3 linked regions of the Hydrogenovibrio crunogenus genome follow. Each later gene encodes a partner of the first gene's protein in a complex. Links are inferred from orthologs where the notes say so. Each region holds a gene or a part of one and is shown in the gene's direction. Other genes may lie near its edges.

The links.
Region 2: the proteins of GHNINEIG_RS03450 (region 1) and eno are in contact, whole or in part, in a solved structure (PDB 2FYM), measured with the Escherichia coli proteins. The link is inferred for Hydrogenovibrio crunogenus from one-to-one orthologs.
Region 3: the proteins of GHNINEIG_RS03450 (region 1) and pnp are in contact, whole or in part, in a cryo-EM structure (PDB 9QH0), measured with the Escherichia coli proteins. The link is inferred for Hydrogenovibrio crunogenus from one-to-one orthologs.

The regions. Positions count from the first base shown.
Region 1 is NZ_CP032096.1:737,212-747,881, reverse strand. What follows is about bases 6,743-9,745. They hold GHNINEIG_RS03450 (Rne/Rng family ribonuclease), read left to right. Parts: upstream 6,743-7,119; coding sequence 7,120-9,372; downstream 9,373-9,745. Other genes in these bases: GHNINEIG_RS03445 (low molecular weight protein-tyrosine-phosphatase), read right to left, coding at 9,458-9,745. Also shown: 3-oxoacyl-ACP reductase FabG, read right to left, coding at 1-192; fabD (ACP S-malonyltransferase), read right to left, coding at 202-1,125; GHNINEIG_RS03485 (beta-ketoacyl-ACP synthase III), read right to left, coding at 1,212-2,189; phosphate acyltransferase PlsX, read right to left, coding at 2,237-3,277; rpmF (50S ribosomal protein L32), read right to left, coding at 3,371-3,544; GHNINEIG_RS03470 (YceD family protein), read right to left, coding at 3,562-4,104; GHNINEIG_RS03465 (Maf family protein), read left to right, coding at 4,196-4,798; GHNINEIG_RS03460 (HAD family hydrolase), read right to left, coding at 4,833-5,516; 23S rRNA pseudouridine(955/2504/2580) synthase RluC, read right to left, coding at 5,509-6,447; more of GHNINEIG_RS03445, read right to left, coding at 9,746-9,940; GHNINEIG_RS03440 (RluA family pseudouridine synthase), read left to right, coding at 10,013-10,670. UniProt on the Escherichia coli protein: Endoribonuclease that plays a central role in RNA processing and decay. Required for the maturation of 5S and 16S rRNAs and the majority of tRNAs. Also involved in the degradation of most mRNAs.
Region 2 is NZ_CP032096.1:1,380,358-1,390,912, reverse strand. Bases 1-2,888 are described here. They hold eno (phosphopyruvate hydratase), read left to right. Parts: upstream 1-748; coding sequence 749-2,029; downstream 2,030-2,888. Other genes in these bases: GHNINEIG_RS06650 (Smr/MutS family protein), read right to left, coding at 2,420-2,888; GHNINEIG_RS06655 (FtsB family cell division protein), read left to right, coding at 2,044-2,379; kdsA (3-deoxy-8-phosphooctulonate synthase), read left to right, coding at 1-593. In the rest of the region: more of GHNINEIG_RS06650, read right to left, coding at 2,889-2,959; 5'/3'-nucleotidase SurE, read left to right, coding at 3,017-3,772; GHNINEIG_RS06640 (protein-L-isoaspartate(D-aspartate) O-methyltransferase), read left to right, coding at 3,769-4,467; GHNINEIG_RS06635 (YqaA family protein), read left to right, coding at 4,495-5,073; GHNINEIG_RS06630 (LysM peptidoglycan-binding domain-containing M23 family metallopeptidase), read left to right, coding at 5,093-5,812; GHNINEIG_RS06625 (Mth938-like domain-containing protein), read right to left, coding at 5,834-6,226; alaC (alanine transaminase), read left to right, coding at 6,541-7,731; GHNINEIG_RS06615 (homoserine dehydrogenase), read left to right, coding at 7,746-9,062; GHNINEIG_RS06610 (hypothetical protein), read left to right, coding at 9,132-10,184; thrC (threonine synthase), read left to right, coding at 10,273-10,555. UniProt on the Escherichia coli protein: Catalyzes the reversible conversion of 2-phosphoglycerate (2-PG) into phosphoenolpyruvate (PEP). It is essential for the degradation of carbohydrates via glycolysis.
Region 3 is NZ_CP032096.1:1,231,932-1,242,576, forward strand. What follows is about bases 706-3,683. They hold pnp (polyribonucleotide nucleotidyltransferase), read left to right. Parts: upstream 706-1,141; coding sequence 1,142-3,226; downstream 3,227-3,683. Other genes in these bases: rpsO (30S ribosomal protein S15), read left to right, coding at 706-860; GHNINEIG_RS05945 (insulinase family protein), read left to right, coding at 3,329-3,683. In the rest of the region: GHNINEIG_RS05930 (Crp/Fnr family transcriptional regulator), read left to right, coding at 1-471; more of rpsO, read left to right, coding at 594-705; more of GHNINEIG_RS05945, read left to right, coding at 3,684-6,241; GHNINEIG_RS05950 (hypothetical protein), read left to right, coding at 6,253-6,720; GHNINEIG_RS05955 (cupin domain-containing protein), read right to left, coding at 6,773-7,942; GHNINEIG_RS05960 (HlyD family secretion protein), read left to right, coding at 8,086-9,162; GHNINEIG_RS05965 (ATP-binding cassette domain-containing protein), read left to right, coding at 9,164-10,645. UniProt on the Escherichia coli protein: Involved in mRNA degradation. Catalyzes the phosphorolysis of single-stranded polyribonucleotides processively in the 3'- to 5'-direction. Also involved, along with RNase II, in tRNA processing.

The DNA.
Region 1 (10,670 bases):
ATCCGTAACATTTAAGCATTTCCCTGTACCTTGAGCACCTGCAGCACTCAAATAATCTGAAATCGCTTGTGCACCTTTTTCAGAGGTAGCTGTTCCAATAACTGTCGCGCCATTTGCTGCCAGATCCAAAGCGATCGCTTTACCAATACCTCGGCTTGCGCCAGTTACAAATGCAATTTTTCCAGATAACATAACCTTTCCTTAAAGTGTTTCTATTGATGCGGTAAGTGTAGCCGAATCATAAACAGCTTGCATCCCCATTTTACGATCAATACGACGGTTCAAACCCATCAAAACTTTGCCTGGACCTAATTCATAAAGCGAATCTACGCCACTTTCTTTCATCTGCTCAATCGTTTTAACCCATTGCACAGGACGGTAAAGCTGCTCAATCAAAGCACGCTTAATTGACGCTTCATCTTGATAGCTTTCAACACTCGCATTATGCAAAACAGGAATATTGGGAGCATTCAACGTCATACCTTCAAGCTCTTTTGCCAATGCCTCCGCGGCAGGCTTCATTAAAGAACAATGAGAAGGCACGCTTACTGATAACAGAACCACACGTTTAGCCCCTGCGGCTTCAAATGCGGGTAAAGCCGCATCCACTGCTTTCTTTTCACCCGCTATAACTACCTGACCAGGTGAGTTAAAGTTAACCGCTTCCACTACGCCGTCTTGCTCTGCACAGATATCCATAATTTGCTGATCTTCTAACCCTAGAACAGCGGCCATCGCACCTTCACCGGCTGGCACAGCCGATTGCATTAAACGACCTCTTTCGGCAACCAGTCTAACGCCTTGCGCCAAAGTCATCACGCCTGCAGCAACCAAAGCTGAATATTCTCCTAATGAATGACCAGCCAAAAAGGCTGGTGACAATTCTTTTTGTTCTGCCAAGGCACGCCATGTTGCAATTCCAGAAGTCAACATTGCTGGCTGGGTAATATCGGTTTGGTTCAATTTCTCTTCTGGACCATTTTGCACAACATCCCACAAATCATAGCCCAATGCAGATGAAGCTTCATCAAAGGTGGTTTTAACAATAGGGTAATTGGCCGCCATATCAGCCATCATACCTAGTGACTGAGAGCCTTGACCGGGAAATACAAAAGCGTATGACATAATTATTAAGTCCTTCCGAATACGTTACTTTAATCGTTTAACAAGCTACTGAGATAAGCATTTATCTGCTATACAAAAATTTTAGGTTAAAATTTAACCAGAGCCGATCCCCAAGTAAAACCACCACCAAACGCTTCTAACAATAATGTCTGGCCTTTTTGAATACGCCCGTCTCTCACCGCTTCATTCAATGCAAGCGGAATAGAGGCACTTGATGTATTCGCGTGTTTATTAACCGTTATGACGGTTTGATCATCACCTAATTTTAGCTTTTTAGCTGTCGCTTTAATAATTCTTAAGTTCGCTTGATGCGGCACGAGCCAATCCAAATCTTCTTTTTGCATTTGGTTGGCGTCTAGCGTTTCTGTTGCAATTTTACTTAACGTATTCACTGCCACCTTAAAGACTTCATTCCCCTTCATTGACATCGTTTTTTCTGCCACATCATCGGTTTGAGGAAGTTTAGAAGGACCAGATGGAACATGTAGCAATTCTTCATATTGACCATCCGCATGAATATGCGTGGATAAAATACCCGTTTCAGTCGAGGCTTCCAAAACAACCGCTCCAGCGCCATCTCCAAATAAAACGCAGGTATTGCGGTCATTCCAGTTCGTAATACGAGACAATGTCTCCGCGCCAACAACTAATACCCGTTTATACATGCCATTTTTAATATACTGGTCAGCAACGCTCAACGCATAAACAAAGCCGGTGCACACCGCCTGCAAATCGAATGCTGGCGCACCTCGATTTCCTAAACGGTGTTGTAACAAGGTAGCTGTACTGGGAAAGATTTTATCTGGCGTGGTAGTCGCGACCAGAATCAATTCGACATCTTTGCCTTCTAGCCCCGCCATTTCTAAGGCTTGTAAAGATGCTTTTTCAGCAAGATCACACGTTGTTTCCTGTTCTGCTGCAATTCGACGCTCTTCGATTCCTGTTCTCTCTCGAATCCACTCATCACTGGTATCGACTATTTTTTCCAAATCAATATTAGTCATTACCTTCTCTGGAAGATAACCACCGGTTCCAACAATTCGACTATAGATTCTTTGATTCATGAGACCTGCTTTAGCTGCGCCTTAAGTTATTTTAACTTTCTTTTTACTTATTCACTGGTTTGAACATCATCCGCTCGATGTGTTTCAAGAATGGTTTTTACCTCTGTTGCAATCAACTCTGGAACATTCTTATTCACTTCTAAGCGCGCTTCCGCAATGGCATGATAGAAGGAAAAAACATCTGCTCCACCATGGCTTTTGATGACAATTTTACGTAGCCCTAAAAATGAAGCACCATTATAACGTCTTGGATCCACTTTTGCCTTAAAAGCTTTCAAAACAGGATAAACCACCAGGCCTGCTAGCTTGGTCAAAAGGTTTTTATTAAAGGCAGCACGCAGATAAAAAGCAATCATTTTAGCCACCCCTTCACTGGCTTTTAACGCCACGTTTCCATCAAACCCATCACAAGAGACCACATCAACATCACCCTTAAAGATTTCATCACCTTCTACATAGCCGACATAGTTAATCGCATCGGAAGACTTAAGAATCTCATTGGCATCTTTAATGCGCTGATGACCTTTAATTTCTTCTTCACCGATATTAAGCAACCCAACTCTAGGGCGAGAATTGCTATCAACCGCTTGCGCCAGAACAGACCCCATCACAGCAAATTGCGCCAAACTTTGGCCATCTGCGCCTACATTGGCCCCCAAATCCAATACATGAACATGTCCTTTCATGGTGGGCATTTGAGTACAAATCGCTGGTCGATCAATGCCCGGTAACGTCTTCAGAACAAACTTAGACACGGCCATCAAAGCACCAGTATTGCCGGCACTGACACAGGCTTGAGCAACATCGTCTTTTACAAGATTCAAAGCGATTCTCATTGAAGATTTGCGTTTATTTCGAAGAGCCTTTGAGGGTAAATCGTCCATTTCTACAACTTGCTCAGCATGCTCAACAGACAAACGGTTTTTGTCATACTTATGATTAGCAAGTTCGGCTTCAATCAGGGATTGATTCCCTACCAGCACAATAGAAATATCAGAAAATTTGGACAGCGCTTCCAATGAAGCAGGTACTGTTACCTTAATACCATGGTCGCCACCCATCGCATCGATAGCAATTTTAATACTCAAGGTCAGATCCTAAAAAGTAAATAGTAGACGTGAAGAAACACAAAAGAAATGAAGGATCTAGTCAGCGCCGCCAACTAAATCCTCATAAAAAGATTATTTGTCTTGAATGACTTTTTTACCTTTATAGTAACCATCAGCAGTTACATGGTGACGACGGTGAAGTTCACCAGTTGTTTCATCAACAGTGATTGCCGTTGCAGACAATGCATCATGAGAACGACGCATACCACGTCTTGAAGGGGTTTTTCGACTTTTTTGAACAGCCATTTTATATTCTCCTGAATTTAATTCGGGTTATTTTTTAATCCCTGCAATACTGCAAAAGGATTTTCTTTCTTTTCTAATTCATCGACTTCTAAAGAAGCCTCTTCATCTTCCAGTTGATTGTCATATGCCATTTCAGACTGATCATTAATGGCTGCTAAAGGAATATTTAGAAGCAATTCATCTTCAATCAATTCAATCAACGAAATCTTTTCTTCTAAAAGCTCATACACTTCAACTTCAGAAGGTAAATCTTCTGCCAAAGCCGCTGACTCAACAAACACCCCTGTGACCGATGACGTCACAGGATAATCAAAAGGCTTTAATGAACGCTGGCATTCCAATACAAAAACCGTTTTCAGCTGCAAATCAAACGCATGCATCTTAAACTGCTTGTGATAGTAAAACTGCACATTCACTTCCACATCATTTTCAGCTGAAACCAACTGCTCTTTGAGACGCGGAAAACGCGCTTGATTGACTCTAGCAACAAATTGTTTATTATGTTGCGCAGAGTAAACAGGATCAATCAAATCTGGAAGCTTATCAAACATGGCGCGCATAATACTCTTATTACAATTTAAAGTCAAAAATAAATGATATTATTATCCAGCCTCATTTTTCATCAAACTTTAAAAAAAACAAAGGCCTAGCATGAACTCAACGGCGAAATTGCCAAAAATTATTCTGGCGTCCTCTTCCCCTTTCAGAAAAGCACTTTTACAAAAGCTCGGACTCCCGTTTATGACTGAAAACCCCGCGATTGATGAAACACCACTCCCTCAGGAATCCGTGGTCAACATGGTGAACCGCTTATCACTCGCCAAAGCCCAAGTCATTGCTGAAAAACACCCTAATGCCATCGTTATCGCATCAGATCAAAGCGCAACTTACCGAGACAAAGCCGTCGGCAAACCACATACCTATCAAAATGCACTCCAACAGCTAAAACAATTTAGCGGGGAAACAGTGCACTTTAACACAGGCCTGGTGGTTTTTGATGGCAGAACACAGAAAACTTACCAAACACTCGATATTACTAAAGTTTCATTTAGAACACTCTCAGAAACAGACATTCACAACTACTTAATACTTGAAGAACCATACCAGTGTGCCGGAAGTTTTAAATCCGAAGGTCTTGGCATTACATTATTCAGTAAAATCGAAGGCAAGGACCCTAATGCACTGATCGGCCTACCTTTAATTGATCTCACCAGTTTCTTAAAACAATGTGACATTCAATTGCCGTTTCTATAAAAAGTTCCGAGAGAGCTTTACGTCTCTAACTTTATTAAATCTTTTTAACTTCGTGCGGCATAATATTATTGGCCAACCAAGCATGCATCGCATGCAAATCATCAAAGCAAGCCACCGGATCAAAAGACTGTAAGCGCTCTAACTCATGCACACCATGACTTAAAGCCACCCGATCCATATTTATCGAGGCCGCCATCTGCATATCAAACTCAGTGTCACCAATCATAACGGCTTGCTCGGGCTCCAACGAAAATGCCTCTAAAATTTGCTGCAACATCAAGGGACTCGGTTTCGATTCAGACTCCACAGGTGTTCGCGTCAAATCAAAATAATCAACAAACCCGACCTCGTCCAACACCTGATCCAACCCACGTCGACTTTTTCCCGTGGCAATCGCCAATTTGGTGCCTTGAGACTTTAAAGATTTTAACAACCTTTCTGCGCCCTCAAACGGTAACATCGGCACTTCCGACTCTTCAAGAAAACACTGGGTATACCCTTCTGAAATGGATTTTATACCTGCTGCATCCGCTTCAGGATAAAGGGTCAAAATTGCTTTCTCCAAGCTTAACCCAATAATCTGTTTTGAAACATCATAAGGCAGCACAGGATAGTTTGCTCTTTTGGCAGCAATCTGTATCGAAGAAACGATACGCGCCTCTGAATCCATAAGCGTCCCGTCCCAATCAAAAATGACACACTGATACTGCTTATTCATTTTTTTCTCTCTTTAAATTTGCTATTGTCTGTTTAAAATCATCATGCAAAGGAGCTTCTATCTTTAACCACTCTTTTGTTACGGGATGCTCAAACCCTAAATACTGAGCATGCAACGCTAAACGCTTCATTCCTTTTGCCCGAAACAGTTTATTGGTTTCTTTTTCACCATACCTATCATCCCCTACCAAAGGACAACCTTGAGATAATGCATGCACTCGAATCTGATGTGTCCGACCTGTTTTTAAGCGCACCGTCACCAGATCAGAGTCCTGATAGCACTCAACCACTCGGAAATAACTCACGGAAGGCTTCCCTTCATCCGAAACCTTCACAACCCGCTCGCCGGATTTAAGCGTGTTCTTTAATAGAGGTAAATCAATTTTTTCCAAACCTTTCGGCCAGTGATGTGCTACCAAGGCCAGATATTCTTTGGTCATTTTATTTTCGCGGATCTGTTCATGCAGCGCTTTCAACACTGACGCTTTCTTAGCCAGCAAAATACATCCGGACGTATCACGATCTATTCGATGAACCAACTCAAGTCGCTTCGCTAATGGTCGCAGAGCCCGCACAATCTCAATCAACCCCCATTGAATACCACTTCCACCGTGAACTGCGATTCCGGACGGCTTATTAATCACCAATAGATCTTTGTCTTCATACAAGATACTGTCTTCAATGCGTTGCATCTGATTCGTCGGAACCACTACTTCCGCCTTTTCTGGCACTCGAATGGGAGGAACACGGACGGTATCACCCTCATTCAAACGCGTGTTTTGTTTCACCCGCCCCTTATTGACACGCACTTCGCCCTTACGAATAATTCGATAGATTAAAGTCTTAGGCACATTACGATAGTGACGCATCAAAAAGTTATCTATTCTTTGGCCTGCATCCTCAGCAGTCACTTCTATAAACCTAACACCCATACAACTCTTCACACCTGTATATGCTCGACACATCGCTTTTTTACGAAAAATGTCAGAGGAATTTCAAAAATAACAGCCTATTGTATCCGATTCTTCCCCATATTTGATTCATCGCTCTTCCCTAAAGAAGGATTAAATGATAATTAAATTGCATGGTGTATAAAGGAATGATATATTTACAGCGCAATGACAAAGAAGAATATGATAAATAGCTGTTTTTTATTTAAATCAAAAGGCTAGTTGCCTTCAAAACAGGTATTTAATACAGATTTTAACCCTGAAGTCACGCTGTTAGCAGAAGACAGAAGAGAATAGAAGTTAGCGATCGCAACCGCCAAAAAGCGATGTTCATAAGACGATTGCCTAACCATACGAGATGCAATAGTAACCAAATCACGAGTGAATAACTAAAATTAATTAGAACTGCAATATGCCCTTCTGATTGGCTAAGAGCTTTTATAGCACTAAAATAGAAGCTCGAAAAAAATGACGGTCTCAAAATAAAACGCAATGTTTTACACATAAACGCTAATTTATAATCAAGGCGTTTATACTTGCGCAACAAGAATAAACCGACCGTATAAAGATGCCTTAATCACTCAATATCTCGTCTTATCCCCTCCTTACCCTGCACAGCGAACTTCCCTTATATACTAAAATAAAGAGAATCGCATGAAAAGAATGCTGATTAATGCTACGCAATCCGAAGAGGTGCGTATTGCCTTAGTTGACGGTCAAAAACTTTATGACCTTGATGTAGAAACACCGCACCACCAAAAGAAAAAAGCCAACATATACAAAGGAACCATCACTCGTATTGAACCGAGTTTAGAAGCGGCATTTGTCGACTATGGTGCCGAAAGACATGGCTTTTTGCCTTTCAAAGAAATCGCTGAAGAATACTATCCTGACAACAAGGGGAATGGCCGCCTTTCCATTAAAGATATTTTAAAAGAAGGCCAAGAAGTCATCGTTCAGGTCCAAAAAGAAGAACGTGGTAACAAAGGGGCGGCTTTAACCACCCAAATCACGCTAGCCGGTCCTTACGTGGTCATGATGCCTAACAACCCTAAAGCAGGTGGCATCTCTCGTCGCATTGAAGGTGAAGACCGCTCAGAAACCCGAGACGCCCTTCAGGATTTAAACATGCCGGAAGGCATGGGATTGATTATCCGTACTGCTGGTGTTGGTAAATCTACCGAAGAGCTTCAATGGGGAGTAAACTACCTAGTCCAACTTTGGGAAGCCATCCAGAAAGCCTCGAAAGAAAAATCCGCGCCTTTCTTGATTCACCAGGAATCTGATATTGTCATCTTGGCAATCCGTGATTACCTGCGCCAAGATATTGGTGAAATCATCATTGATGATATGGAAACTTTCCATAAAGCGCGTGACTTTGTGCAACATGTTATGCCACATCAGGTATACAAAGTGAAGCCATACCAAGACACCATTCCTTTGTTTACTCGTTTCCAAGTCGAATCTCAAATCGAAACCGCTTATACCCGTGAAGTCACATTGCCATCAGGCGGTGCAATCGTCATTGATATCACAGAAGCATTAACTTCAATTGACATCAATTCAAGCCGCTCAACCAAAGGGGGCGACATTGAAGAAACGGCTTATCACACCAACTTAGAAGCCGCGTGCGAAATTGCCCGTCAACTTCGATTAAGAGACATTGGCGGTCTGGTCGTGATCGACTTTATCGACATGCACTCCAACCGACATCAACGTGATGTGGAAAACAAAATGCGCGAGGCTGTCAAATCGGATCGTGCACGTGTTCAAATTGGAAAAATCTCGCGCTTTGGTTTATTAGAGATGTCGCGCCAACGCTTACGCCCTTCTATCGAAGAGTCCACACAAATGGTTTGCCCTCGCTGTAACGGCGTTGGTGTCATCCGTGGTGTTCAATCACTTGCGCTTTCTATTCTTCGCTTGCTTGAAGAAGAAGCCATGAAAGAAAATACGCGTCGCGTAACAGTACAATTACCGGTAGATGTTGCAACCTTCTTATTGAATGAAAAACGCCACCAGATTATCAACATTGAAGATCGTCATAATCTACATGTGCTGATCGTACCAAATGAACATCTTGATACACCAGACTACTTGATGGAAAGAACACGCAGTGGTGATGAACTATCAACAGACTCCAGCTATAAAATTAAAGAGTTTATTGATAAGGAAACTCAACAAAAACAAGACTTACCTACGATTGCTAAGGAAGAGCCTGCCATTAAAAACATGCAGCCAAGCTCACCGCCGCCAGCACCTAAAACAGAAGCGAAGCCTGGTTTGTTCGTTCGTCTTTGGAAAACCTTATTTGCGACTGAAGAACCTGAAAAAGAAGAAGAGCCGCAAAAAACAGGGAACAAAGGTCGCAACAATCGCAATAATAACAACCGAAACCGCAACAATCGTAACCGTAATAACAGACGTCGTTCTTCATCAGAAAATGATGACAACGCGGATAAAAACGAGTCTCGGAAGGAAAATAAACGCAGTGAGAACAAGGCGAGTGACAAGCCTTCTGAGTCGCGTGAAAATCCTCGTCGCCGACGTCCTCGCAATACGCAAAGCGACAACAAGCCTGACGCAAAAGAGACTAAGAGCACTAAAGCATCTTCAAATAAAACTGAAGACACGACTCGACAGTCAAAAGCATCAACTAACGATGAGTCGACAACCGCTGATACGGCTAACAAGCCGGCGAAGAAAGAACAAGGCAATGATCGCCCAAGACGTCGAAGCCGTTATAATACTCGCAGCTACAACAGCCGTCGTCGTAAACCGGAAGGTGCCGAAAACATGTCGATCCACTCTTTACCTGAGCAACCAAAAGCAACGGACACTCAAAATAAAGAAGGACAATCTTCCGGCAATGACAACACAACGGAATCAGCAGAAAACAAAGCTTAACCCGTTACGTCAATCCATAAAAAAAGCCCCTAAAATGACCAGGCCTGGTTATTTTAGGGGCTTTTTGTTTCTGTGAGATGCAAAACTATAAATGTCTTTGTTTTATCTCCTCCAATAATCCACTGGATGCAGCTGTCACAAGATTAAAAACATGATCAAATCCTTGCGGACCACCGTAATAAGGATCAGGCACTTCTGTTTCAGGATATTCCGGAGCAAAGTCTAAAAACATTTTTATTTTGTCATGATGTTCCGGTAAAGCCATCTCCATCAAATCCGAATAATTCGCATCATCCATTGCTAAGATGTAATCAAATTCAATTAGATCCCCTAAATCCACTGGTCGAGATCTTAAATCCATCATCTCAATCCCTCTATTCTGAGCGACTTGAATCGACCGACTGTCTGCTGGTTTGCCTTTATGCCAACTGGCTGTCCCTGCCGAATCAATCAAAATTTCTTCTAACAGCCCCTCACTTTTGACAATATCTCGAAACACAGCGTGAGCCGTTGGAGAACGGCAAATATTGCCAAGACAAACAAAAATAACTGAAACTTTATGACTCATAGTGCTCTTCTCTTTTACAATAAGCCTTTATTTTAACGTATGCACGCCAGCGATCCAAAAACGAATCCTACTATGCTGAAACCGAAACCTAAATTAATGTCCATCCCTTTTCAGCTTGACTGGGTGCTTTATGAAGACGATGACATTATCGTGGTTAACAAACCGGCCGGACTTCTTTCCGTGCCAGGAAAAAATTTGGATCCGGAAATCAATTTGCTGGCTCAAGTCCAGAAACATGCTCCAACCGCCCTTATTGTCCACCGCTTAGATATGGATACATCCGGCATTATGGTTTTAGCAAAAAATAAAGCCAGTCATCGGCATTTAAGCATTCAATTTCAAGACCGCTTAACATCAAAAACTTATCAAGCTATCTGTTTCGGAAAACCGCCTACAGATCAAGGATACCTTAACCTACCCATGCGCTGCGATTGGGAGAACAGACCTTTACAAATCATCGACTTTAAACAAGGGAAAGAAGCCACGACGCACTGGAAACTAACAGCACAGTATGACAAAGCTTTTGAAGTTCATTTAACCCCCATTACTGGCCGCTCCCATCAATTAAGACTCCATATGAAAATGCTTGGCCATCCCATTTTAGGGGACAATCTATATGCCGATTGCCAAAGCTTGGCGCTTTCGACACGCCTATTACTTCATGCAGCCAACTTAAAAATAACCCATCCCAAGACGGGACAAACACTGCAGTTCGAGCATTTTATTTCTC
Region 2 (10,555 bases), 650 kb from region 1 along the record:
ATGAGATTGGCGTGCCCGTCTTAACGGATGTGCATGAAGACACGCCTTTAGATGAGGTTGCTTCCGTAGTGGATGTTATGCAAACACCGGCTTTTCTGGTACGTCAAACCAATTTTATCCAAAATGTGTGTCGACAAGGATTGCCAGTCAATATCAAAAAAGGGCAGTTTCAAGCACCTTGGGATATGGACCAGGTGGTTGCAAAAGCACGTGAAGTCGGTAATGATCAAATTATGGTCTGTGATCGAGGAACTTCTTTTGGTTATAACACCTTAATTTCAGACATGCGAGGGCTGGCATCTATGAGACAAACAGGATGCCCTGTCGTCTTTGACGCAACGCATTCCGTACAGCAACCTGGTGGCCAAGGAACCACTTCAGGCGGGCAAAGGGAAATGGTGCCTGTGCTTGCTCGTGCTGCGATTGCAGCTGGGATTTCTGGCGTCTTTATGGAAACGCACCCCGATCCGGAAAATGCATTGTCAGATGGGCCTAATATGTGGCCTATCAACCGTTTGAAGCCGTTGCTAGAAACAATGAAAGAATTAGATGAGGTTGTTAAAAGACACGGCTTCATTGAAGATCAATCGTAATAAGGTTTTTTAAAGGTAGGTATTTATTTGTCATCCTTTTGCCATACAAGCATATTAAACTGATATTGGTCTGTTAACCAAATAATAGTCTCGGCGGGAATTTGCTGAGTAAACTTCAAAGAATTTAGAATAAAAGTAAATAGGAAAATAATCATATGTCATTGATTAAGGATATCAAAGCTCGTCAAGTAATTGATTCTCGTGGTAACCCCACTGTTGAAGCGGATGTGATTTTAGACGATGGTTCTAAAGGTCGTGGTATTTCACCTTCTGGTGCATCAACAGGCTCTCGTGAAGCAATTGAACTGAGAGATGGTGATAAGTCTAAATTTGGTGGTAAAGGTGTACTGAAAGCAGTGAATAACATTAACACTGAAATCAGAGACTTGTTGATTGGTAAAGAAGCAACCGACCAGGCAGCCATTGATAATGCAATGATTGCATTAGATGGAACTGAGAACAAAGCGCGATTAGGTGCCAATGCAATCTTGGCTGTTTCAATCGCAGTTGCACAGGCAGCAGCACAGTCAAAAGGGTTGCCATTGTATGCTTATCTAAAAACAGATGATTATAAAATGCCGGTACCAATGATGAATATCATCAATGGTGGTGAACATGCTGATAACTCGGTCGATTTCCAAGAGTTCATGATTATGCCTGTGGGCGCACCAACTATGTCTGAAGCGATTCGCTATGGTGCTGAAATCTTCCATGCTTTGAAGAAAGTATTGCATGATAAAGGCTATAACACTGCGGTAGGTGATGAAGGTGGTTTTGCGCCAGATCTTAAGTCTAACGAAGAAGCCATTACGGTGATTTTAGAAGCCATTGATGCAGCAGGTTACAAAGCTGGTGAAGATATCATGATTGCTATGGATGCAGCCTCATCAGAATTATATAAAGATGGTAAATACTTCCTAGGATCAGAGAACAAAACACTGTCATCTAAAGAAATGGTTGATTTGCTTTCTGACTGGGTAACTAAATACCCAATCATTTCGATTGAAGATGGTTTGGACGAGTCTGACTGGGATGGCTTTAAGTACCAAACAGAAAAAGACGGTAAGCGTCTACAGATTGTTGGGGATGACTTGTTTGTAACCAACCCTAAAATCCTCAAAGAAGGGATTGAAAAAGGGATTGCAAACTCGATCCTGATTAAAATCAATCAGATTGGGACGTTAACTGAAACATTCGAAGCGATTCAAATGGCGAAAGATGCCGGTTATACTGCAGTTGTATCACATCGTTCCGGTGAAACAGAAGACACGGTTATTGCAGACATTGCGGTTGCAACGGGAGCGGGCCAAATCAAAACAGGTTCTTTGTCTCGAACAGACCGTATTGCTAAATATAACCAATTGATTCGTATTGAAGAAGAGCTTGGTTCAAAAGCCGTTTATCCTGGTAAAGATGCTTTTTACAATCTTAAGTAATCAAGGATAAAGGTGTGAAAGCAATTTACATTGTTCTCGCCGTTTTTATTCTGATTTTACAAATTCGCTTATTGTCCTCCGATGGAGGCGTAGGCGAATTGCTTTCCTTACAAAATAAGCTCGATGAGCTTCATGTCAAAATTGATGCCTTAGAAGATAACAATGCCTTGCTTAGAAAAGAGGTGCAAGACTTACAGTCAAGTACTGAAGCAATTGAAACGATTGCAAGACAAAAGTTGGGTATGATTGCTAAAGACGAGGCATTTATTAAAGTGATTGAATTACCCAAAAACACAGATCCGGGTAGTTTAGATCGTCCTGATGATAAAGCAGAACAGAGTCAAGAATAACCCTTCAGAGTTGATTGAAGCGTTTGAATTGGTTTTGAGTTCAGCTCTTCTTTTTTAAAAAGACATATACCGCTCCAGTACCGCCATCTTTAGGTTGGGCACTACAATAAGCGAGCACCTGTGGTACTTGTGGGAGTCTTTGATTAACCAAGTTTTTTAGAATGGGGAAGTCGGTTTTTGAATTGTATCCTTTTCCATGAACAATGATAAGGTAACGAGCCTGTTGTTGTATGGCGTCGGTTAAAAAATCTTTCAAAATTTTATCAGCTTGCTCTTCGGTGTAGCCGTGCAAGTCTAGTTGCCAATGGGTATGAAATTTTCCGTTTTTTAAACGCTTCATGTCCTGACTATGCACACTGGGTTGCTGATATGTTAAGCTTTCATGCGCTGTTACTTGCGAAAAAGAGGTTTCTATTGAGTGGCCATAAGGCGATTTGTCGTTCAAAGAGGGCTGTCGGCGTACTTTAGGTTTGAGCGATGAAGTTTGATGTGAAACCACTTTTTTGTCTTGGTTAAGTTTTTGCACACCTTGGACGGCTTCAGCAAATAAGGATTTATCTTCATCTGAAATATTAGACATACTATAATTGTTCAATCATAAAACAAATAAAATATTCTACCCTAACTAAGTAATTATATGAAAATCTTATTATCCAATGATGATGGTTATAAAGCCCCAGGGATTCAAGCTTTATGGCACTGCTTGAAGGAACTGAATCTGCACTCTGAACTGAGGCTGATTGCACCGGATCGAAACCGCAGTGCAGCCAGCAACTCTTTGACCTTAATGGAACCTTTACGGATCACTGATCATGGTGATGATATTTACAGTGTGAATGGGACACCAACTGATTGTGTTCACTTAGGCATTAATGGTGCGATGGATTTCCAGCCGGATATGGTGGTTTCTGGCATTAATGCCGGCGCCAACATGGGAGATGATGTTCTTTATTCGGGCACGGTCGCTGCGGCTACGGAAGGGCGGTTTTTAGGAAAACCTTCGATTGCCGTTTCTCTTTGCGGGCAACAGCACTTTGAGACAGCCAGCCAAGTTATGCTGGAGTTGTTTAAAAACTTTCATGAACTACCATTGGACAGCTCAACCATTTTAAACATCAATGTGCCGGATATTCCTTATGAGTCTTTAAAAGGTATTCAAATTACGCGTTTAGGTAAGCGACACTGCTCTGAAAAAGTGGTCACCACGCAAGACCCTAGAGGTAATCAAATATACTGGGTTGGACCTGCCGGTCAGGCTGAAGATGCATCAGAAGGTACAGATTTTCATGCAGTCGAAAACGGCTATGCCTCTATCACTCCTTTAAAGATTGACCTGACTCACTATGAAATGCAGGCTGTTTTAAAAGGCTGGTTTGAGAATAAAGTTGTATGAGTATTTTACAAGATCCGGTTCATTACCCGAATCCAGCCTATGAGGCCAACCAAGGGGTTGGAATGACCTCACAGCGTACTCGGAACCGGCTGGTTGAGCGATTAATCTTTTTAGGTATTACTGATCCTGACGTTCTGAATGCGGTGAGGGTGACACCTCGTCATTTGTTTTTAGATGAAGCCATGGCCAGCCGAGCTTATGAAGACACCGCGCTGCCGATTGGGTATTCACAGACCATTTCACAACCTTGGGTTGTGGCCAAAATGACGTCCTGGTTAAATGCTAAAGGATCCTTGAACAGGGTATTGGATATCGGAACAGGTTCTGGGTATCAAGCAGCCATCTTAGCTTTACTGGCTCAACAGGTGTATACGATCGAACGGATTGAGCCGCTTTTAATCAGAGCGGAACAGGTTTTAAAAAAACTTGAACTTGAAAATGTTATGTTTTCGCTAGCGGATGGGTACTGGGGATTACCTTCTTATGCACCTTTTGATGGTATTTTGTCGGCCGCTTCTCCGGAAAGAGTGCCTGAAGAGTTGTTCGACCAACTGGTTGAAAATGGTCGATTGGTAATGCCCATTGGCTCTGAAGAGCAACTTCTATATGGTTATGTCAAAACATCCACCGGCTATACAGAAGAATGTTTGGGGGAAGTCATGTTTGTCCCAATGTTGAAAGGCATCGAGTCTTAATTAGAACTGAAATGGAAAGAAGATTGAATGAAAATTTTTACTGCTCTTTATGATCGAGCATTACTTTGGGCAAAACACCCTAAAGCCACTAAATATTTAGGAGGGATGAGTTTTGCAGAAGCCTCTTTTTTCCCGATTCCACCTGATGTGATGTTGGCACCGATGAGTCTGGCTCAACCTAATAGGGCTTATTACTTCGCATGGATTGCGACGGTGACTTCCTTGCTAGGAGGGGTATTAGGGTATGCCATCGGTTATTGGCTTTTAGATGCCATTTGGCCTATCATTGAATCATTAAATTATGTAGATAAATATCGAGCAGTTGAGCGTTTTTTTGCGGATTATGGTGTTTGGATTGTATTTTTAGCTGGCTTTAGCCCAATCCCTTATAAATTGTTTACAATTTCTGCTGGCGCGACAAGTATGTCGATTTTGCCTTTTTTGCTGGCGTCTTTTGTAGGAAGAGGCGCTCGGTTTTTTTTAGTGGCGGCATTGATGAAAATCGGTGGAGAACGCTACGAATCAAAGATTCGCCACTCAGTGGATTGGATTGGCTATGGCACGATTGCTTTAATTGTCTTTTATTTGGTGGTAAAACAGCTGTAATGGTTAAAAAGTGTAACGCATGATACAAAAATTGATCGCTGTCTTTTTATTGATTGAACTTTCCTTGATTTTAACGGGTTGTGCGCCTGCAAAATACCGTGGCTGGGATGATGGTGATATGTATTTTGAAAAAAGCAGTCGTTCTTATTCTTCTTCATCAAGTTCGAGTGGTCATTGCACTAATCCTTATGTTGTACGAAGTGGTGATACGCTCAGTGTGATAGCACAACGCTGTGGTGTTAATATGTACCAACTGGCGGATCGTAATAACCTCGTGCCTCCTTATCGGTTGTTTGTTAAACAAGAGTTAGTTATTCCATCTGGTAACACCCGTTCAACGCAGGCAATGCCTACCTCAAAAGGTCAAAAGACGGCGTTTTCCTGGCCTGTGAAAACCAAACTGAAATATGAATATGTCCCTGATCGTGCAGGTATTAATGGGTTGGTGATTTATGGCAAGCCTGGTGAAAATGTTTATGCTGTTGAAGCGGGGCATGTAGTTTACGCCGGAAATGGTATTGCCCATTACGGTAATATGGTTATTATTAAGCATGATAATGAGTATTTAACCGTCTATGCACACAACCAGACCTTGAGAGTGCGGGAAGGTATGCGAGTCGAAAAACGGCAATTAGTCGCGACGCTTGGAAAAACAGGTAGCGTTACCAAACCTCAGTTATATTTAGAAGCCCGTTATAGAGGGCGTAAGGTAGATGTGGAAAAGCTATTTTCGCAATAGTTTCCATTCGTTGAATCGGTGTTAACCTTCGGGTGAAGTGCTTTCCGATAAAATTAATGCCAGTACGACTTCTCGATCTTCAGTTGTTAAAACATTATACGTCCGGCAAGCAGCTGCATTGTCCATGACTTCAAGCCCAATTCCTTTTTGAGCACAATAAGCAAAGAACTTTGGTGCTGGAAAGGTTTGATGTTCACCTGTTCCCAAAATAATCACTTCAGGTGTCAACTCCAAAAGTTGATCCAGGTGAGATTCTGTTAGCTCTGAAATATGTTGGCAAGGCCAGTCCGTTTTTAATTCGATTTGACTTAGAAAACAACTTGAATGAACATCGATATCATTAATTTTAACCAGGCCTGGTTGATATTTTTTCACGGAGAGAATATTGGAATCTCTATGTTCGGTAAATTTCATGTATTCGCTCTTTTTTAACCACGTTTTAGCGTGATTATATCGTACATTTCAATTGACGAAAAAAAATGTTTCTGTATCATTAACAGATTAAAATCTCAACACACTTTCTGCTCTTGGAGCCTTGAACTTCGGCTAAAAATAGTTAGTAAGAAGTTTAATGTCGAGTTTTCGAATGAGTCAATTCAATCTGCTTGAAATACACGTGTTTTTATCGATTAAAAAGCAGTTTGAAAATTTTTATTCAAAAGCAGGTTAATTGCATCAGAAACTCTGATCTAAGCTCCGTAACAGAACAATTTAAAGGTTATAAATAAGTGACTGGCGACTTTCAAAGAATTAAACGGCTCCCACCTTATGTGTTTAATATTGTAGGTGATTTAAAAGCAGAAGCCCGACGTCGGGGCGAAGATATCATCGATTTTGGTATGGGGAATCCAGATCAAGATACTCCAAAACATATTGTCGACAAGTTAATTGAAGTGGTACAGCGTGAAGGTACGCATCGTTATTCAGTCTCTCAAGGGATTCCACGTTTACGAAAAGCAATTTGTAACTGGTATAAAAACAGATACGATGTCGATTTGGATATGGACACTGAAGCGGTGGTTACCATCGGTTCGAAAGAAGGCTTGGCTCATTTAGCACTGGCCACTGTTGAGAAGGGCGATACGGTATTAGTTCCTAATCCTGCATATCCGATTCATCCTTATGGATTCGTTATTGCCGGTGCTGATATTCGCCATGTCCGTATGACGCCCGATGTGGACTTTTTTGATGAACTGGAGAAAGCGATTAAAGAATCATGGCCAACGCCTAAAATGTTGGTTTTAAACTTTCCTGGTAACCCGACTACCCAAACGGTCGATTTAGAGTTTTTTGAAAAAGTCATTGCAATTGCCAAAGAACACGACATCTGGGTTATTCATGATCTAGCATATGCTGACATCGTGTTTGATGGGTATAAAGCCCCATCTATTTTAGAGGTGGAAGGAGCAAAAGACATTGCCGTTGAATTCTATACCTTGTCAAAAAGTTATAACATGCCGGGTTGGCGTGTTGGTTTTATGGTTGGAAACCCTACTTTAGTTCACGCACTCAAACGAATGAAGTCATATTTGGACTATGGAACTTTTACGCCGATTCAAGTGGCTGCGATAGCCGCATTGGAAGGGCCGCAAGAGTGTGTGCAGGAAATTTGTGACATGTATAAAGTGCGCCGAGATGTGCTATGCCAAGGACTGAATAGTATAGGTTGGGAAGTGGAACCGCCTAAGGCAACGATGTTTGTTTGGGCACCAATTCCTGAAGCATATCGTGAAATGGGATCGCTGGAATTCTCAAAAAAATTATTAACAGAAGCCAAAGTAGCCGTTTCTCCTGGTATTGGATTTGGAGATTACGGGGATGACTATGTCCGCTTTGGTTTGATTGAAAATGAACACAGAACTCGTCAGGCTATTCGTGGTATTCGCGATATGTTTCGTAAAGATGGTTTGATTGGTTAAACGTTGGAGTTGTAGTGAAGCAGATTAAGTTAGGATTATTAGGATTTGGAACCGTTGGCGGTGGCACTGCCAATATTTTAAACAACACTCTCCCAGAAATTGAAAGAAGATTGGGAGGGGAGGCGACCATTGAAATCGTCCAGGTGGCTGTACGAGATCTAGCTCGTCAACGTGCTGTGGATACTGATGGTATGCAGATGACCGTCCGTCCGATGGATGTCGTCAATAATCCTGACGTCGATATTGTGGTTGAGCTGATGGGGGGAACAACCCTGGCAAAAGACTGCATTGAAACGGCTATTCGAAACGGAAAACATGTCGTTACCGCGAATAAAGCACTCATTGCCGAGCATGGTAATGAGCTTTTTAAGCTGGCGAAGCAACATCAAGTCATGATTGCGTATGAAGCGGCAGTGGCTGGTGGCATTCCAATTATTAAAGCCCTTAGAGAAGGGTTATCTGCCAATAAAATTGAATGGGTTGCGGGCATTATAAATGGGACAGGAAATTATATTCTGACCGAAATGAAACAGCCCGAAGCCGATTTTGCAGAAGTCTTGAAAACCGCACAAGAGCTTGGATATGCTGAAGCCGATCCTACTTTTGATGTAGAAGGGATCGATGCGGCGCATAAGTTGACCATTTTGGCATCAATTGCTTTTGGCATTAAACTTCAATTTGATCGTGTCTACACAGAAGGCATAAGCCAGATTACGGCAGAAGATATTCAATTTGCAAATCAGTTAGGGTTTGAAATCAAACACTTAGGGGTGGCTAGCCGATCAGAAAATGGTTATTCACTGAGAGTGCACCCAACTCTGGTGCCGCAATCTGTATTGTTAGCTCAAGTGAATGGGGTGATGAACGCCGTGATGGTGAGTGGGGATCATGTAGGGCCAACGATGTATTATGGTCCGGGCGCAGGGGCTGGGCCAACAGCCAGTGCCGTTGTGGCGGATATTATCGATATTATCCGTGCAGAAGAACAGTCCGATGCTTATCGTGTGCCCGCGCTTGGATTTGCACAAGAGAAATTGGAAGACGCGCCGGTGGTTGAAATCGATGAAATTACAACTGCCTATTATTTGAGATGTTTTGCCAAAGATAATGCAGGGGTGCTGGCAAAGGTCACTTCAATTTTGGCGGAGTTTAAAATTAATATTGAATTGTTACACCAAGAACCATCAAGTCAAAATCCAGATGATGCAACGTTGGTGATGATTACCAATGCGGTTAAAGAAACGGCATTGAATAAAGCGGTTCAGGCCTTAGAAAGCCTGGATGCGATTGATGGTAAAATCATGCGTATTCGTGTGGATTCTTTAGATTAAAGTCGCTTAGTCTTAAATGATAAAGCCGGGTTTACCCGGTTTTTTTAGCGCTTAAAAAAGGAAATATGGATGACACAATCAAAAGGTGTTGGTCAAGCGGTTACGTTCTGGCTTCCAGAACTATTACATCCTATTCAAAGTGATGAAGGTTCCACTTTAATCAAATCCATGTCATTGCCTCACCTACAGACACTTTTAAGTAAAGCGGATGTGTTTTCGGCTAAAAAAGCCACATTTCATCAGCAAGCAAGTTATTTATTCCATCAACCTGAGTGTTTGCCAGTGGCCTCAACCATGGCCGCTACCCAGATAACCGATTATGATTCCACTGCGTTCTGGTTGCGGGTCGAACCATTGCAAATGGTGGCGGATCGAGATACGCTGGTATTGATTCCTCCACAAGACCTGGCAATCACAGAAGCCGAATCTAAGGCTTTAATCAGCGCATTTAATGCACATTTTGAATCGGATCGAGTGCAATTGGAATATGGTTCTCCGCAGGATTGGTATTTACGAATTGCGCAACCGATTGATATACAGACGGTGCCGCTAGAACAAGCGGCTTACCAAAGTGTGGACGGGCTTTATCCTCAAGGCAATGCTGGTACCTACTGGCATCAAATGATGAACGAAGTACAAATGTTGTTTTATACCCATCCTGTAAATGAAGCGCGCCGTGAAAAAGGTTGGCCAGAAATCAACAGTATTTGGATTTGGGGAGAAGGGCAGGTCAAAGCCGATCGATTAACCCCGCGTGATAACGCCTGTATTTGGTCGGAGCACCCATACTTACAAGGAATGGCGCAGCTTACGAATGCTTCTGCTTTTGAGGTACCTAAAAACTACCAGGCCTGGGTAGAATCGGCGGATAAAACGCAAACCCAACACCATTTGATTCATCTTGAACCTCCATATCAAACCTTACAGAACAGTAGTAAAGAAGAGTGGCAGTCATTTTTACTTGAGCTGGAAGAACAGTGGTTTTCAGAGTTGTTTAAGGCGTTACGTCAGAAAGAAATTACGTCCTTGTTTATTGATTTAGGCAATCAGAAGCGTTATTACTTGACCCCAAAACATCTCAAGCGATTTTGGCGATTTAAAAAATCATTAACAAAAGTCTGATTTTAGACGCCGATTTACAAGGATTTTCTAACCTAATTTTTGTATAATTTGCCGTTATTTAAAAGCATACTAATTTACTGGAAACAGCATGAACTTTATTGAAACGCGTGGTAATGACGGTCAAAGAGCACCATCGATTACTTTTTCACAAGCTATTTTAAGTCCAATGTCCTCTTTTGGTGGTATTTATTCACCTGAATCATTACCGGTATTTGATGCCGAATTTTTAAACAGTCATGTGGATTCCGGTTATAAAAAATTAGCGAAAGATGTCCTAAGTTTGTTTGAAGTGGATATTGATGAAAAAGTCATTGATGATGCCCTGAGCTTATATGATCAATTCGATGATCCAAGTAATCCTGTACCGGTTG
Region 3 (10,645 bases), 490 kb from region 1 along the record:
GAATTGTTTGATTATTTTCAAGAAAATGCGATTTGTGAATCATTGACTCGTCCTGATGTCGAAGTGATGAGTGAGTTTTTACAAGAAAAACAATTGAAAAAAGGCGATGTTATTTTCGACATGGGAGATGTAGGAGATTCCATGTTCTTCATTGTGAAAGGGAAGGTGGCTTTCACTACGACAGATGGGCAAGATGAGGCTGAAGTCGGGGTACAAGGTCCTGGCAATTTGATTGGAGAAATGTCATTCTTCGACAGAAAGCCTCGTATGTTGAAAATGTCTGCAAAATCAAAAGAAGTGACTTTGTTAGAGATTAAACGCCCAATGTATGATCGCCTTAAAGTTGAACATCCTTATATCGCCGTGAACCTGGTTGAAAATGCAGTGGTCAGTTTAGATCATTTGGTAAGAGCCTTGAGTCAAGATGTTTCTCATTTTGAACATTATATGGTTGGATTTGGGCGTCATTAATACGAATTTTCTTACCTAGAATCATAGACAAAAGGCAAAGACCGTGTATAATACGCTCTTTCATTTCTGCCATCGGTTGCGGAATGAAAGATTTTTTAACCGATTTATCAAGGATAAAAGTTATGTTAACACCAGAAGATAAAGCAGCGATTGTTGCTGAATATGCAACATCAGAAGGCGATACAGGTTCTCCAGAAGTACAAGTGGCGTTATTAACGCACCGTATCACTTATTTGACAGAGCACTTTAAAAGCCATATTCATGACAACCACTCTCGTACAGGTCTTTTACGTTTAGTAAGCCGTCGTCGTAAGTTGCTTGATTATTTGCATAAGAAAAATGCACAAAGATATTTTGATTTGATCAAAAAACTTGGTCTACGTAAGTAAGAATCGCCAAGCAGAAAAAAACCCCGCACAGCGGGGTTTTTTTTTAGCTGAATAAAACAAAGCTTTTGCGATAAATCTTGCTCAGTCTGTTGTTTGCTGTGTGATTTGTTGTAAAATGTTTCAGCGTTTAATTTTTTATTTTTACGACCCAGGCCGGAAACCGTTTTAAGCCTGAATCCTTAGCTGTTTTAATGTGTAAAAAATGTCTAAGGATTCAGGTTTCATAGGCTAGGTAGGTCGTTGATACGACAACTCGTATCTAACCTGACAAGGAATATGTTATGTCTAAGTTTATTAAGTCTTTTCAGTATGGAAAGCATGAAGTTCGTTTTGAAACCGGTGAAATAGCACGTCAAGCAGATGGTGCGGTAATGGTCGCAATGGGCGATACCCAGCTATTAGTGACGGTTGTCGGTGCGAAAAGTGCCAAAGCAGGTCAGGACTTTTTTCCATTAACGGTACAGTATCAAGAAAAAGCTTATGCCGCGGGTCGTATTCCTGGGGGGTTCTTAAAGCGTGAAGGCCGACCTTCAGAAAAAGAAACATTAACGTCTCGTTTAATTGACCGTCCAATTCGACCTTTATTCCCGAAAGGGTTTATGAACGAAGTACAGATCATTGCCACAGTGGTTTCTTTAGACCCAGAAATCGGGACGGAAGTTCCTGCTATGTTAGGAACCTCTGCCGCATTGTCTATTTCAGGTATTCCATTCGATGGCCCGATCGGAGCAGCAGTTGTCGGCTATAAAGACAATGGGTACATTTTGAACCCTTCCAGTCAAGAACTTCAAGAGTCAGACTTGGAGTTGAGTGTTGCAGGAACTTCAGATGCTGTACTGATGGTTGAATCTGAGGCCTCTGAGTTGTCAGAAGAAGTTATGCTGGGCGCGGTCATGTTCGGTCACGAACAGATGCAAGTGGCCATTGATGCAATTAAGGAATTAAAAGCAGAAGTAGGCAAGCCCGCTTGGGATTGGGAGCCAGCCGAAGAAGATGTCGATTTAAAAACCAAAGTTTTTGATGCGATTCGATCAGATATTGAGGCAGCTTACAATATTGCCGATAAAATGGATCGTTATGCAGCGATTGATGCGGCCAAAACCAAAGTAATGGATTCTTTGGCAGCCACAGAAGAAAACCCGGAAGGATACGATGCCGGGGATATCGAAAAAATGGTTGGTAAACTTCAGAAAGAGATTGTGCGTGGTCGTATTATCGCTGGTGAACCACGTATTGATGGTCGTGACACTCAAACCATTCGTGGCATTGATTGTCAGGTCGGTATTTTACCGAAAGTGCATGGTTCAGCCTTATTTACTCGTGGCGAAACGCAAGCCATTGTTGTCACCACGTTAGGCACAGAAAAAGACGCTAAGATGGTCGATGATTTAACGGGATCTTATAGTGATCGTTTCATGCTGCATTATAACTTCCCTCCATACTCTGTAGGAGAGTGCGGTCGAGTTGGAACACCTGGTCGTCGTGAAATCGGTCACGGTATGTTGGCACGCCGTGGGGTAGCGGCTCTGCTACCAACGGCAGAAGAATTCCCTTATACCATTCGTGTTGTGTCTGAAATTACCGAATCTAATGGGTCTTCTTCCATGGCAACTGTGTGCGGCACATCCATGTCTTTAATGCATGCAGGGGTGCCTCTTGCCGCTCCGATTGCAGGGATTGCAATGGGCTTGGTTAAAGAAGAGTCTGGTTTTGCCGTTCTGTCAGATATTCTTGGAGATGAAGATCACCTAGGGGATATGGACTTTAAAGTAGCCGGAACCGAGCAAGGTGTGACGGCATTGCAGATGGATATTAAGATTACTGGAATTACCCAAGAAATTATGCAAATTGCTTTAAAACAAGCCAAAGAAGGTCGTTTGCATATCTTGAAGGAAATGGAAAAAGCAATTGGTTCATCAAACCAAGATGTGGCAACAACGGCGCCACGTTTCTTTACTGTGAAAGTCAAACCTGAAAAAGTACGTGAAATCATCGGTAAAGGTGGCGCAACCATTCGTTCGATTACCGAAGAAACGGGCGTGACCATTGAAATTGATGATGATGGTAATGTGAAAATCGCCGCGGTGGATGATGAATCCGCTAATGCCGCTAAGGCGCGTATTGCAGAGATTACTGCTGAGCCTGAAATTGGTAAAGTTTATGATGCTAAAGTGGTTAAGATTGTCGATTTCGGTGCTTTCGTTTCTTATATGCCTGGCCGTGAAGGGTTGGTCCATGTTTCACAAATTGCCGATGAACGTGTCGAAGATGTGAATGAGTATTTGAAAGAAGGACAGGAAATTAAAGTTCGTCTGACAGATGTGGACAAACAAGGCCGTGTCAAGTTATCTATGAAGGCGGTTTAATCGTTTTATCGACTCTTTTTTGGTTTTCAAAAAAGTCTCGTATTCCTTAAAAGGCCGTTTTAACGGCCTTTTTCGCATCTCTAATTAATAAGAAGAGTTTATATGTCAAAACATCACCCAGCGTTTGAGTTTATTAATGAACACTTTATAGAATCATTGAATATGACCGTTCAACATTTTAAGCATAAGGTCACAGGAGCGGAGCATTACCATCTTGCAGCAGATGATCCTCAAAATGTGTTTATGGTTGCCTTAAGAACGGTTCCAATGGATTCAACTGGGGTGGCGCATATTTTAGAACATACGGTCTTATGCGGCAGTGAAAAGTATCCCGTTCGTGATCCTTTCTTTATGATGATTCGCCGATCTCTGAACACGTTTATGAATGCCTTTACTTCGAGTGACTGGACGGCTTATCCGTTTGCGACGGAGAATCGAAAAGACTTTCAGAACTTATTGGAAGTTTATATGGATGCTGTGTTTTTTCCAAATATTGACCCGCTAGATTTTGCTCAGGAAGGGCACCGTTTAGAGTTTGAAGAAATGGAGAATGCCAAGTCTAACCTTACGTATAAAGGGGTGGTTTTTAATGAGATGAAAGGGGCGATGAGCTCACCTGTTTCAACATTATGGCAGCAGTTTTCGAGCGAATTGTATCCTACCTCTACTTACCACTATAACAGTGGCGGTGACCCTAAAGATATTCCAGACTTAACCTATGACCAGTTAGTCGAATTTCATCGTTTCCATTATCACCCTTCAAATGCGGTTTTCTTAACGTATGGGGATATTCCTGCTGAAACACATCAGGCAGAATTTGAAACCCTAGCCTTGCATCGTTTTAATGAAAACGTCCCTAAGGTCATGGTAACGAATGAAAAGCGTTATTCGGCACCTAAATCCGTTACCGGCACTTATGCTTTAAATGAAGAATCTTTAACCCAGAAAACGCATGTGGTGTTAGGTTGGTTGTTAGGTGAAAATAAAAACCCGATGGATGTTTTAAAAGGACATTTGTTGTCAGCGGTTTTATTGGATAACAGTGCCTCGCCATTAAGGCAGGCTTTGGAAGAGTCTGATTTGGCGGCTGCGCCATCACCTTTGTGTGGTTTGGAAGACTCAAATAAAGAAATGGCTTTCATTGCAGGGGTTCAGGGAACTGAAGCTGAACATGCACAAGCACTTGAAACCTTGATTATTGAAACGTTGGAAAACATTGTTAAAGACGGCGTTGATACCGCACAAGTGGAAGCCATGCTGCATCAACTTGAGTTTTCACAGCGTGAAATTGGAGGTGACAGTTATCCCTATGGATTACAGTTGATTATGCAAGCTTTGGCCGGGGCCATGCATGAAGGGGATCCCATTGCGTTATTGGATACCAACGCTGCCTTAGAGCAACTTAGAAAAGAGGTTGAGAACCCAAGGTTTATTCCCGACTTGATTCAAGATTGGATTCTGGACAACCCTCATCGTGTCCGATATACATTGATGCCAGACGAGTCTTTATCGGCACAGCAAGAAGCGGCTGAAAAAGCCAAGCTGGCTGATATTCAAGCACAGTTATCAGATGACGAAAAACAGGCAATCATTGCACAATCGTTAGCGTTAAAAGCACGCCAAGAACAAGAGGATGATGCTTCAATCTTGCCAGAAGTCACTAAAGACGATGTGCCGGCTGACATTAAGAATATCCGCCCGACCAAAAAAACAGACACGCCAACCACGACCGCGTATCAAACGGGAACGAACGGGTTGACTTATCAACAGCTTATCGTGGACTTGCCGGACTTGTCGGAACAGGAAAAAAAGGTGTTGCCTTTGTTTAATGCTTGTTTAGCGGAATTAGGGTCCGCAGAACGTGATTATTTACAAACGCAATCCTTGCAAGCTGCAGTGACGGGTGGGCTTTCCGCTCGTTCTACGGTGCGTGCAGATTTAAATAATATTGACCAGTTCCACAGCCATTTCATTTTGTCAGGCAAGGCATTGAATACCAATCAATCTGATTTGGCTAATTTAATGTTAGAGACGTTAGGGCAGGCACGATTTGATGAACACGCTCGTATTCGTGATCTTGTCGGGCAGATCCGTGCCTCCGTTGATCAAGGGGTGACAGGGAATGGTCACGGGTTGGCGATGTCAGCTGCCAATCAGAATGCTTCTCCTGTGGCGAACTGGAACTTTAATCGTTCTGGTTTTGCAGGTATTCAAACCATCAAATCCCTTTATGGTGAATTGTCGGATGACAGTCAGTTAGAAAGCTTATCTAATCAATTTCAATCCATCCAACGTAAATTAATGGATTCGGTTAAACAATCTCTGGTGATTTCGGATGAAGAAGGTCTGGATGGCGCTATTGAAAGCCTTTCCAGCTGGCAACCTATGATGACCAATACCCCAAATGCAGACCGGTTAAAGTTGGCAGCTTCTCATGACAGAATTCACCAGGCCTGGGTCACCAGCACTCAAGTGAATTTTTGCGCTAAGTCCTATCCAGCGGTGCCTTCCGGACATGAAGATGCCCCTAAGCTGTCGGTGTTGGGTGCGTGTCTGCGTAATGGGTTCTTACACTCTCAAATCCGTGAAAAAGGCGGTGCATATGGTGGAGGTGCCACATTTAACGCTGAAGCCGGCGCTTTTGTCTTCTTTTCTTACCGTGATCCAAGATTACTGGAAACCTTGTCTGATTTTGATCGTTCCTTGGATTGGATCATGAGTAGTGAAGCCACACAAGCTAAAGTGGATGAAGCCATTCTTAACGTGATCAGTGCGATGGATAAGCCCGGATCGCCTGCAGGTGAGGCCAGAAAAGCTTTTTATCAGGATCTTTATGGCCGAAGCCATGAGGTACGTATGAAGCATCGACAAGGTGTTTTAGAGACCAGTCTCGATGACTTGCGTCGTGTGGCCAGCCAATATTTACGACCTGAGAAATCCTCTTCTGCTGTGCTGACCCATACTGGGACCATAGACAGTTTGAAAGAGGAAGGATTTGAAATCATTACATTATGATAAGGCATTTTGTGTTTAAGAAAATAACGTTTTTATTGTTACTGTTATCAGTGTTGATGGGGTGTAGCAATGATTTGATTCGACCTGATGATAAACATATTGAAGCGATGATTCAGGTGAATACGGAAGCATCTAACCAACAGGTTTTATTGCTTAAAATAAAAAGTTGGATGAAATCGCGTACGACAGTTTCCGGTGCGGATATTGAGTATGTCAATACGACAGCTAATCAAGTAAATGGAAAAGGGGTCGTGACCACAGAAGTTCGAGGTGACTCGTTACGAACACAATATTTGATAACGGTAAAAGTTATTTCACCGAATTTAATTCAGTTTGAGACACGGGATTTTGCCGACTTACCGGGTGTTAGGTATGGCGAGTCAGACCGAGTAGAAGTGTTTCATGATTCGATTAAGCCACACATTATGCAGGTGGTCGAAGCGTTAGATGTTTACTTAAATGAAGAAGATTCTTATTAAAAGCAGTTCGCGTTAAAATACGTTAAAGTATTTTAACGCTGATTTATTTAAGTTATTGAATAACTTCAATAAATTGTAGATTCCATAAGTCGTACAGTAATGCCTGGTTGCCCGCATGATTTAAATAGAGCGTTAGGGTGGCTTGGTCAATAAAACGTTGATTACATAAGCAGCGAATAAAGTCCGATTCCGCTTTAAAGTCTTGCCATTCTGCACTGTTGATATAGAGTTTAACTTGATCTTGAGTAAATTCAGTGTAAGCAAATCGGCAGACCGAATCACGTAACACGCCCTCAGCGGACTGTAATGCCTCGATAAAGGTTTCCAGTGGGCAGCTTTCCGTTTCATTAAGAGGGTCGGGTAACAATTGTGAAGCACCTTGATCCAATTGTGTCGCAAAGCGACCAAACCAGTTTTTGAGCGCTTCTTCATTTTGAAGAGCGGCCTTCAGAAGGCTTTGTGCTTGTTGCCAACTGCCTTCTGAAATCTGCCCAGATGCAGTGCCTTGCCAGTTAGGGTCTTGGTAAAGTGATTGAAATTGTTGGGTTTCGGCTAAGTAATCGCCAAAGCTGTCCCAGAGTTCTAAACCACGGTAAGTTCGGTAGCCAATTGAGAATGTCATGCAATCGTCCGTCAAGCCGACACCATGATGTCCCCATTTAGGTGGAACATACAGAATATCACCCGGTTGGCAAACATACTCTTCTTCTACCACAAATCGTTTCATTAACCGTAAATCAACCCCTTCAATATAGTTGGTTTCATCACAATCTTGTGCACTCAACTGCCAACGTCGTTCACCCTGAGCTTGTAATAAAAACACATCATAATGATCGAAGTGGGGGCCAACGTTCCCACCTTCGGTTGCATAGCTGACCATGATGTCATCAATACGCCAGCTTGGAATAAAATCAAATTCATTCAGTAATTCGGTTACCTCAGGCAATAAACGATCCATACCTTGAACCAATAACGTCCAGTTTTTTTCAGGCAGTGTTTCATACAAGGATTCTTCAAAAGGCCCTTTTTTCAGTTCATAGTCTTCCGTAGAGTGTTGGATGACAATACGACTTTCCACCTCTTCTTCCAAAGACAGGCCGGCCAACTCTTCAGCAGTGACAGGGGATGAGAAGTCAGGCAATGCATTACGAATTAACAGTGGCTTTTTTTGCCAATACTCTGATAGGAAGGTTTCTTTATCTATGGAATCAAATTGAATCATAATAGTGGTTAAAACTCGTATTAAATATGGGTGCATTATAGCGTTTTAAAATGCATTCATATAGACTATTTGGAGGCGTTTCATGATACCTAAATTGGCACTTAATGAAACAAAAACCGTAAAAAATAATTTTTGGGATTGGTATGAATACTCAACATAAAACCTGGCTGAGCGGTGTTATTTTTCTAGTTGTCATTGCGGTGGCGATATCCATTTACTTAAAGGAAATGCCCGCGGCTTTGCCTGACGATGTGGTGAAAGTCAATGGTCGAACCGAGGCGGATCACTATTTAGCCTCTACTAAAGTGTCAGGCAAAATTTTAAAGGTTTTGGTGCGAGAGGGAGATGTGGTCAAAAAAGATCAGGTGCTCGCAGTATTAGATGATGCTCAGGTTCGGGCAAAGGTCACTCAAGCAGCGGCAGCTTATGGTGCTGCGCAAGCAAGATTAAAAGCGGCGAAAACAGGGTTGAAGGTGTTAAAAAAACAAGTGCCTTTACAAATTGCAACGGCTGAATCGAGCGTGCGACATAGCAAGGCGGTTTTAAACAGCGCGATTGAAAATGCAAAACAGGCAAAAATAGATGAGCAGCGTTATGCCCGTTTATATGAAAAGGGAACAATTCAAAAGCATCAGCATGAGTCAGCTGCCTTAGCTATGAAGGTTGCAGACGATAATGTGTTGATCGCAAAAGCCGCTATCAATAAAGCACAAAAAGCATTAAATGAAGCCAAACTTGGTTGGCAACAGATAGAGGCCAAGCAAGATGATGTCAATGCGATAAAGGCACAAAATTTACAAGCGCAAGCGGCTCTGATGGAAGCGATGAGTGTGTTTGATGACATGAAAATCAAAGCCCCGACCGAAGGTGTCATCACCACCAAGCTGATTAATGAAGGCGAGGTGATTGCTTCAGGTGCCGGACTGTTTGATATTGTTAATTTACACCAGGTTTATCTGAAAGGGTATATTGCCGAGAATAAGGTTGGTTTAGTCCACTTAGGGCAAAAAGCGACGATTAAAATTGATTCCATGCCAGAGCAAGATTTTCCAGCCACCATTCGATACATTGCCTCGGAAACGGAGTTCACCCCGAAAGAAGTTCAAACCCAAGATGAGCGCGTTAAATTGGTGTATGCCATTAAGTTGTACTTAGACGATAATCCAAAGAAAAGGATTACCCCGGGGTTACCGGCAGATGCTTACATTCAGGTGAAGTAAGATGCATTTTGCGGTTCAAGTAAGTCGAGTTAGCAAGCACTATCGAAAAAAAGTCGCATTCGAAGACATTTCGATTGAGATTCAGACCGGTGAAATCTATGGCCTCATTGGCCCGGATGGCTCGGGAAAAAGCTCATTGATGCAAGCCATTGCTGGCGTATTAACATATAACTCAGGCGATTTATGTGTTTTTGACACGCTTATTGATTCCGAGAAATCGGCAGAAAAAATAAAACACCGCATCGGTTTTATGCCCCAGGGTTTAGGCTTGAATCTTTATCCAGACTTAAGTATCGAGGAGAATATCGACTTTTTCGCGAACTTAAGAGGCGTCTCAAGTGATTTGTTGCAGCAGCGTAAAGAGATGTTGTTGTCAGTTGCGAAGTTGACACCTTTTAAAACAAGACCTATGAAAAACTTGTCCGGTGGTATGAAACAGAAATTGGGGCTGGTATGCACTTTAATTCACCAACCCGAGTTAATTATTCTGGACGAACCAACTACGGGAGTTGATCCCATTTCTAGGCGAGATTTTTGGGAAATGCTGAACCGTTTGGTAATGGATGAAGGGATGACAGCCTTAGTTTCGACCGCTTACATGGATGAAGCCAGTCGATTTAATCGTTTAAGTGTGATGCATCAAGGAAAAGTACTTGTGCAAGGACGTGCTGACGACATTATTGCTAAATCGCCCGGTTGGGTAGTTGAAATTGAAACCTCTCAACCCAGCGTGGTGTTGGCTCGATTGAAAGTCAAATTTGAAACGGTCGAGCAATTAGGTCAAATGATTCGGCTGGTTATCTTTGATCAGGAAAAAGATGTCATTGAATCAATTTTAAAAGAACAGCTCGGCTCTGAAGAGCATCAATGGTATTTTTTACCGATTGGCTTGGAAGAGTTTTTTATTCATCATTTGAAAAACCATTCAAGCTCGGCCGCCAAACGACTTCAGAACCCGTCTTATCCCATTTCTCAATCACCCACAGATAAAGACCGTGTAAATACTGATGAACCGCTGATTCAAGCGGATAACCTGATCCGACGATTTGGTGATTTCATCGCGGCCGATCAAGTGACCTTTGAGGTCAGGCCTGGTGAAATTTTTGGTTTATTAGGCGCCAACGGGGCTGGAAAAAGTACGGTCATTAAAATGCTGACCGGCATTCTTCCTCCGACAGATGGGGCGGGATTTGTTGCCAATCAGAATATGGCGCATTCAGGCATGGCAATTAAAGAAAGCATTGGCTATATGTCACAAGCCTTTTCGTTGTACCTGGATCTAACGGTGTTGGAAAATATTAAATTGTTCGGTCGAATTTATGGTTTAAGCGGAGAAAGATTACAAGAGCGGATTGACTGGGTAATAGATGTCGGGCATTTACAGTCAGTTCAAAACGAACCCGCTGGTAGCTTACCGATGGGTAAAAGACAACGACTGGCATTGGGCTGTGCATTAATCCATCAGCCTAAAGTGCTTTTTTTA